Regions from separate parts of the Streptomyces sp. Z423-1 genome, predicted to be linked through region 2. Evidence: riboswitches for the same ligand, from Rfam matches in the RefSeq annotation. Region 2 holds a riboswitch; the other holds the start of a gene.
What was found. Region 2 has a riboswitch for S-adenosylmethionine ahead of HJD23_RS31390 (aminotransferase class V-fold PLP-dependent enzyme). Riboswitches for the same ligand answer to the same signal wherever they lie in the genome.
Positions count from the first base shown of each region.

Region 1: it holds a riboswitch for S-adenosylmethionine, as region 2 does, so the genes downstream of both, thrC (threonine synthase) here and HJD23_RS31390 (aminotransferase class V-fold PLP-dependent enzyme) in region 2, are expected to answer to the same signal.

Region 1 is NZ_CP053109.1:5,136,512-5,140,687, forward strand. Features, by position in the region: gene HJD23_RS23025 (trehalose-6-phosphate synthase) at 1-686, opposite strand, end outside; gene HJD23_RS23030 (glucosyl-3-phosphoglycerate synthase) at 781-1,725, opposite strand; SAM riboswitch class I at 1,897-2,038, shown strand; gene thrC (threonine synthase) at 2,057-3,346, shown strand; gene HJD23_RS23040 (ubiquitin-like small modifier protein 1) at 3,419-3,694, shown strand; gene HJD23_RS23045 (cold-shock protein) at 4,134-4,176, shown strand, end outside.
Region 2 is NZ_CP053109.1:6,972,908-6,977,083, forward strand. Features, by position in the region: gene HJD23_RS31380 (cytochrome bc complex cytochrome b subunit) at 1-855, shown strand, start outside; gene trpD (anthranilate phosphoribosyltransferase) at 992-2,056, shown strand; SAM riboswitch class IV at 2,136-2,252, shown strand; gene HJD23_RS31390 (aminotransferase class V-fold PLP-dependent enzyme) at 2,400-3,776, shown strand.

The DNA.
Region 1 (4,176 bases), 1.8 Mb from region 2:
CGCGTGTCCCCGAGGCCGTCGGCGAACGCCTCGCAGCACGCGGTGAAGGCATCCGCCCACCGATGCGTGAGGAACCCCAGCCGGTCCGCGCCCAGCATCCCCCGCAGCACCTGCCCGGCGACATCGTCGGGCAGCATCCGGAAGTACTCCGGCGGCGCCCACGGCGTGTGCGAGAAGTGACTGATCCGCACGTCCGGCCGCAGCTCGCGCAGCATCCCCGGCACCAGCGTCAGGTGGTAGTCCTGCACCAGCACCGCCGCCCCCTCGGCCGCCTCCTGGGCCAGCGCCTCGGCGAACGCCCGGTTGTACGCCTCGTACGACGCCCACTGCCGCCGGAACTCCGCGTCGAAGACCGGCTCCACCGGCGTCTGGTACAGCATGTGGTGCACAAACCACAGCACCGAGTTGGCGATCCCGTTGTACGCGTCCGCGTGCACGTCGGCCGGAATGTCCAGCATCCGCACCCCGGCCTCGCCGGCCCCGCGCCGCACCGCCTCGCGGTCGCCGTCACCGAGCGCCGAGCACACCCACAGCGCACCGGCGTCCGGACCGATCGCGGACAGGCCCGAGACGAGCCCGCCACCACCGCGTTTGGCGTGCAGCGAGCCGTCGTCGCGCACCTCGTACGACACCGGGCCACGGTTGGAGGCCACCAGTACCTGCGCAGGACCGTACGTCGAAGCCATACGCCTCAACCTAGCCCTCTCCCGAACCGCTCAAACGTACGGTTCGAGCCCTGAAGGGACCGGAAAGGACCGAGAAGGGGACCGTATACAACGGTCAGGCCACCTTCCGGGCCGCGTACTCCGCGATCTCCACCATCGGCGGTCGCTCCTCCGTGTCCACGGAGAACGTCCGTGCCTCGAACCCGTCCTCCACCCGCTCGAACTGGGTGAGGCAGGGGCGGATGAGGTGGCCCCGGGCCAGCCGCAGCTGGGCCGTGCGGTAGATCGCCGCCGCCATCCGGCCCAGCGCCTGCCCGTCCTGGTGCCGGTGCTTGCGCACCCCGATGTCCACCTGCGCGAGCGCGTCGAGCCCGACCAGATGCAGGGAATCCACCAGCATGCCCAGCTCCACGCCGTACCCGACCGGGAACGGCAGCTGCTCCAGCAGCGAGCGCCGGGCCGCGTACTCCCCGCCGAGCGGCTGGACGAAACCGGCCAGCTGCGGCCAGTGCATGTTCAGCAGCGGGCGGGCCATCAGCTCGGTCACCCGGCCGCCCTGCCCGGCCGCGCCGCCCAGGGGACGGTCGTACATGCCCTTGACGAGGTCGACCCCCGGGTCGGTCAGCAGCGGGCCGACGATGCCCGTGACGAAGTCCGAGGAGAACTCCTTCAGATCCGCGTCGATGAAGCAGACGATGTCGCCGCGCGTGACGAGCAGCGAGCGCCACAGCACCTCGCCCTTGCCGGGGACGGCCGGGATGCGCGGGAGTATCTCGTCGCGGTGCACCACCCGGGCGCCCGCCGCGGCGGCCACCTCGGAGGTGCGGTCGGTGGACCCGGAGTCGACCACGACGATCTCGTCGACCAGCGGGACCTGCTCGACGAGGTCCTGCCGGATCACGGCGACGATGTCGCCGACGGTCTCCTCCTCGTTGAGCGCGGGCAGCACGACACTGACCGACTGGCCCGTGTGGCGCTTCGCGGCCAGGATCTTGTGCAGCGGGCGATCGGTCAGCGACCAGGAGCGGGTGCTGAGCCAGCGCTCGACTTCTTCCAGCACAGTCTGCTGCTCCTTCGCGTTCTCTCGGCGAGCGGACGAGGTCTGTGATCCATCTCGCGGTTCGGACGACTATCTCAACTGTCCTGGCCTTCGGTTACAGTCTTGAACAACGCTGATGACCATCGCATGTCGGGGGCCGTCCGCGTTCACCACCGCACAACAACCGCATACAGCTCATCCAGAGGGGCAGAGGGACACGGCCCGATGAAGCCCCGGCAACCCCCCTGATTCCGGACTCGTTCACGCGAGGCTCCCGGCCAGGGAAGGTGCCAATTCCGTCTCACGGCGAGATGCGTCGTGAGGAAGATGAGGAGAAAGGGCCTCGCCTCACATGGCTGTGCAGACTGTCGAAAGCAGCACCAGCAATCCCACCGTCGACCTCGGTCCCGCCGCGGCGCTGTCCTGTCGCGAGTGCGGCCACCGCGTCCCGCTCGGCCCGGTCTTCGCGTGCGAGGAGTGTTTCGGCCCGCTGGAGATCGCGTACGACTTCTCCGCGTACGACGCCGAGGAGCTCCGTCAGCGCATCGAGGCGGGCCCGTCGAACATCTGGCGTTACGCGCCCCTGCTGCCCGTCCCCGCCGACGTGGCCGACAAGCCGAACCTGAACCCCGGCTGGACCAAGCTGGTCAAGGCCGACCACCTCGCCCGTGAACTCGGCGTCGAGCCCGGCAAGCTGTTCGTGAAGGACGACTCCGGCAACCCGACCCACTCCTTCAAGGACCGTGTGGTCGCCCAGGCCCTGGAGGCCGCGCGGGCCTTCGGCTTCACCACGCTCTCCTGCTCCTCCACCGGCAACCTCGCCGGCGCCGTCGGCGCCGCCGCCGCCCGGGCCGGCTTCCGCTCCTGCGTGTTCATCCCGCACGACCTGGAGCAGGGCAAGGTCGTCATGGCCGCGGTCTACGGCGGTGAACTCGTCGGCATCGAGGGCAACTACGACGACGTGAACCGCTTCTGCTCCGAGCTGATCGGCGACCCGGCGGGTGAGGGCTGGGGCTTCGTCAACGTCAACCTGCGGCCGTACTACGCGGAGGGGTCCAAGACCCTGGCGTACGAGATCTGCGAGCAGCTCGGCTGGCGGCTGCCCGACCAGATCGTGGTGCCGATCGCGTCCGGCTCCCAGCTGACGAAGATCGACAAGGGGCTGCAGGAGCTGATCAGGCTCGGGCTCGTCGAGGACAGGCCGTACAAGATCTTCGGGGCGCAGGCCGAGGGGTGCTCGCCGGTGTCGACCGCGTTCAAGGCGGGGCACGACGTGGTGCGGCCGCAGAAGCCGAACACGATCGCCAAGTCGCTGGCCATCGGCAACCCGGCGGACGGGCCGTACGTGCTCGACATCGCGCGCCGCACGGGCGGCTTCGTGGAGGACGTGACGGACGAGCAGGTCGTCGACGCGATCAAGGTTCTCGCCCGGACCGAGGGCATCTTCGCGGAGACCGCGGGCGGGGTGACCGTGGGGGTCGCGCGCAAGCTGATCGAGAACGGTGTGCTGGATCCGTCGCTGACGACCGTGGTGCTGAACACCGGGGATGGTCTCAAGACGCTGGATGCGGTGGCGGGTACGGGGCTCACTGCGACCATTCGTCCCAGCCTGGATTCGTTCCGGGAAGCCGGCCTCGCCTAGTCGTCACCGCCCCGCGCCCCTGGCGGCGCTGCCCCACCGCAAGCTGCAAACCTGACCGGAGGTCACAGACATATGAGCGTCACCGTTCGCATCCCCACCATCCTGCGTACCTACACCGGCGGCCAGGCCGAGGTCTCCGCCGAGGGGGCGACCCTCGGTGAGGTGATCGCCGATCTGGAGAAGAACCACACCGGGATCGCCGCCCGGGTCCTGGACGACCAGGGCAAGCTGCGGCGGTTCGTCAATGTGTACGTCAATGACGACGACGTCCGCTTCGAGCAGGGGCTGGAGACGGCCACCCCGGACGGTGCCGGCGTGTCGATCATTCCGGCCGTGGCCGGCGGCTGAAACGCTCGTGCGTTACCTTGAGTAACGTCGGTTACTCCATGTGCATCGAATTGCCCCCTCCGTGAGAGAAGCGGAGGGGGCAATTCAGTGTGGTTGAGCGCGGTAGAGTTGGGGAACGCGTCGCGGATCGACATGCCGGACGCATATGAGTACCGGCTCCGCTGCGATGAGAAGTAGCCAAAGTGTGTGGCTGTTTTGCGCCGTTCATTCCTTTTGTGGGGCCCGACTTGCCCTGAATCCGGGTGAATTCTCCCTAAATTCCCGACCGTCCGCGCCCAGATTTCTCGTCCGATTGACCTGTTGCAGACGGCAGTTGGACAGATACATTCAGCCGCGGTCGACGCGTTCCGGCGCACGCCCCCAATCAATGGGGGGTGAGGTCTGACCCGGATCCGCGAAGTGTGGATCTGTGCAAGGGCCAGTAATAGGGGAGTTAGGCATGGCTCAGGGCACCGTCAAGTGGTTCAACGCGGAGAAGGGGT
Region 2 (4,176 bases):
CTGCCGGTCTACATGGCCAAGGCCGGAGGCTTCTTCTTCCTGGTCTTCGGTCTCATCGCGGCCCTGTCCGCCATCGCGACCGTCAACCCGATCTGGGTGCTCGGCCCGTACCGTCCGGACCTGGTGTCCACCGGCGCCCAGCCCGACTGGTACATGGGCTTCGCCGAAGGCCTCGTCCGCGCCATGCCCGGCTGGGAGATCGACTTCTGGGGTCACACGCTGGTCCTGGGCGTGTTCGTGCCGCTGGTGCTGTTCGGTCTGTTCCTCGGCCTGATCGCGATGTACCCGTTCATCGAGGCGTGGATCACCGGGGACAAGCGCGAGCACCACATCCTGGACCGGCCGCGCAACGCCCCGACCCGCACCGCCTTCGGCGTCGCCTGGGTCACCGCCTACATGATCATGCTGATCGGCGGTGGCAACGACATCGTCGCCACCCACTTCCATCTGTCGATCAACGCGGTCACGTGGTTCGTCCGGATCGGCTTCTTCGCCGGACCGGTCGTCGCCTTCATCATCACCAAGCGGATCTGCCTCGGCCTGCAGCGCCGGGACCGGGACAAGGTGCTGCACGGCCGGGAGACCGGCACCATCAAGCGCCTGCCGCACGGTGAGTTCATCGAGGTCCACGAGCCGCTCAGCCAGGAGGCGCTGTACACGCTCACGGCACACGAGCAGTACCAGCCGGCCGAGATCGGCCCGACGGTCGACGAGAACGGTGTCGAGCGCAAGGTGAAGGGCTCCGAGAAGCTGCGCGCCAAGCTCAGCGACGCGTACTTCGGTGAGGGCGCCCAGATCCCCAAGCCCACCGTCGAGGAGTACAAGGAGATCACGAGCGGCCACGGCCACCACTGATCGCTGCACTCGCCACGCCACGGCAGGGGCCCCGTCCGATGTCCGGACGGGGCCCTTCGCCGTGCCCCGGGCTGGATAGGGTGGACCTTGTTCGAGACAGGTGTCCCGTACGACGGGACCGACCCAGGAGCGGCTTATGAGCGCTGTGACCCCCGCTGGAGGCGACACCGCGGCGGGCCGTTCCTGGCCCGCCCTGCTGAACGGCCTGCTGGACGGCCGTGACCTGAGCGCCGACGACACCGCCTGGGCGATGGACCTGATCATGCGGGGCGAGGCGACGGACGCGCAGATCGCCGGGTTCGCGGTGGCGCTGCGGGCCAAGGGCGAGACCGTCGAGGAGATCACCGGGCTCGTGCGGACGATGTACGAGCACGCGAACGTCATCGAGGTGCCGGGGGAGACGGTCGACATCGTCGGGACCGGCGGCGACGGCGCGAAGACGGTGAACATCTCGACCATGTCGGCGATCGTCATCGCCGGTACGGGCGCGAAGGTCGTCAAGCACGGCAACCGCGCCGCGTCCTCCGCCTCCGGCGCGTCCGACGTGCTGGAGAAGCTGGGCGTCAATCTGGAACTGACGCCGCAGCGGGTCGCGGAGGTCGCCGAGGAGGCCGGCATCACCTTCTGCTTCGCGGTGAAGTTCCATCCGGCGCTGCGCCATGTGGCGGCGGCGCGAGGCCAGCTGGGCATCCGCACGACCTTCAACTTCCTGGGCCCGCTCACGAACCCGGCGAAGGTCAAGGCCCAGGCGGTCGGCGTCGCGGACCTCCGGATGGCGCCGATCGTCGCCGGTGTCTTCGCCGAGCGCGGCAACTCCTCGCTGGTCTTCCGGGGCGACGACGGCCTCGACGAGCTGACGACCACGTCGACGTCGAAGGTCTGGGTGGTCCGGGACGGCAAGGTGACCGAGGAGACCTTCGATCCGCGCGAGGCCGGCATCGACCTGGTGCCGGTGGAGGCGCTGCGCGGCGCGGACGCCTCGTACAACGCCGAGGTCGCCCGGCGCCTGCTGGACGGCGAGCCCGGCCCCGTACGGGACGCGGTGCTGCTGAACGCGGCGGCGGCGCTGGTGGCGCTGCGGCCGGGTGACGGACCGCTGACCGAGCAGATCCGCGCCGGCATGCGGAAAGCGGCCGAGTCGATCGACTCCGGCGCCGCCAAGCGCGTCCTGGACCGCTGGGTGGCCGTCAGCAACGCGTAACCGGACGGAGTGTGGCGTGCGTCCCGCGATCCGGACTCGGGTTGCGGGACGCCGAACACTTCACGTACGTTCCTGTCCAGGTCATGAGTGACAGTCATGAGGCCCCGGCCGACTGTCCGGCAACCCTCCGTCCGTGGCGGGGTGCCCCGGGTGAAGACCAGGCCGTAGGCAGCGAGGTCTACGGCAAGCGCGGACCCCTCGCACAGTTCTTGATTTTTGTGAGGGCAGGGGTCCTGGTCGTCGAGGAGCCTCCCGTGAGCAAGCGAATGCGCTAGGGCGTCGAGCCCCGCCTCCGCACACCCTTTCTCTCTCTTTCTCTCTCTGCCTCTCACGGGAGTTCCCCATGTCCGTCTCCACCGCTGCCGCCGACCAGTCTGTTTGTGCCCTGCTGCCCGTTCTGGGGCGGGATGTCACCGTTCCGCTCGTCACCGGTGGTGAAGTCACCTACGCCGCGCTCGACTACGCGGCCAGCGCCCCCGCCCTCCGGCGTGTCTGGGACGACGTGGCGGCCTACGCGCCGTACTACGGCAGCGTCCACCGCGGCGCCGGCTACCTCTCCCAGCTCTCCACCGACCTGTTCGAGAACGCCCGCCGGACCGTCGCCGAGTTCCTCGACTGCCGGGGCGACGACCAGGTGGTCTTCACCCGGTCCACCACCGACTCGCTCAACCTGCTCGCCGCCGCCCTCCCCGCCGGCTGCCAGGTCTTCGTCTTCGAGACCGAGCACCACGCCTCCCTGCTGCCCTGGCGGGACGCCCACGTCACCTACCTCAACGCGCCGCGCACCCCGCAGCAGGCCGTGCGGACCCTGGAGCGCGCGCTCGCCGACCGGACTGCATCCATTCAAGAGGGCCACGGCCCGGCCCTGGTCTGCGTCACGGGCGCCTCCAACGTCACCGGCGAGCTGTGGCCGGTACGGGAGCTCGCCGCGGCCGCGCACGCGCACGGTGCCCGGATCGTGCTGGACGCCGCCCAGCTCGCGCCCCACCACCCGGTGTCCGTACGGGAGTTGGACGTCGACTGGGTCGCCTTCTCCGGGCACAAGCTGTACGCCCCCTTCGGCTCCGGCGTCCTCGCCGGCCGCGCCGACTGGCTGCGCGAGGCCGAGCCGTACCTCGCGGGCGGCGGCGCCAGCCGCAAGGTGGCCCGGCGGGCGGACGGCGGCGTGGACGTGGAGTGGCACGAGAGCGCCGCCCGGCACGAGGCGGGCTCCCCGAACGTCATCGGCGCCTACGCCATCGCGTCGGCCTGCAAGGCGCTCACCGAGGCCGGTTTCGACACGCTGGTCGCCCGCGAGCAGCACCTGATCCGGACGGTCCGGGCGGGCCTCGCCGAGGTCCCCGAGGTCAGGATCCTGTCCCTGTTCGGCGCGGACGCCCCCCGCGTCGGTGTGCTCTCCTTCGTCGTCGACGGCTGGAACAGCTCGCACTTCGCCGCCGCCCTCTCCGCCGAGTACGGCATCGGCGTCCGCGACGGCCTCTTCTGCGCCCATCCCCTCGTCCGCACCCTGCTCGGCAGCGACCCGCAGACCCAGGGCGAGTGCGGCGCCCCCGAGGCGGCTCCCGGCGAGAAGTCGCTCAACGCGATCCGCGTGAGCTTCGGGGCGGGCACGCCGGACGAGCATGTCGAGCGGTTCGTCGGGGCGGTGCGGGAACTGGTCCGCGACGGCGCGAAGTGGAACTACCGGACCGTGGACGGGCGTTGCGTCCCCGCCGTGTGAACCGCTGACGCGGCCACGGCGTAGACGCTCCCCTCGGCAGCCGTATGCGGGACAGGGGAGCAACGGGGTACCAGACTCGGTGCCGGTGGCATGGGCGAGGTGTATCTCGCCCCCGCCTGCTCACCTCGGCCGCCGGAGGGCTGCTGGCGGCCGGTGTGCCGGTGGGCGGGGTCCACCTGACCCGGGAACGCGACGCGGGCGGCGACGGGGGTGGCTCACCCTGGCCCGGTCCTCGTCGGCTACGGCGACCTGGGCGCCGGACGTGACGCCCGTGGTGGCCGACGGGACGGTGTACGTGGGCTGCTACGACGACCATCTGTACGCCCTCGACGCCGCCACGGGTGCCGCGGCAGCCGCGTCTGCGTCCCGTCCGCCAAGGGCCTCGCGGCGGTCAATGTCA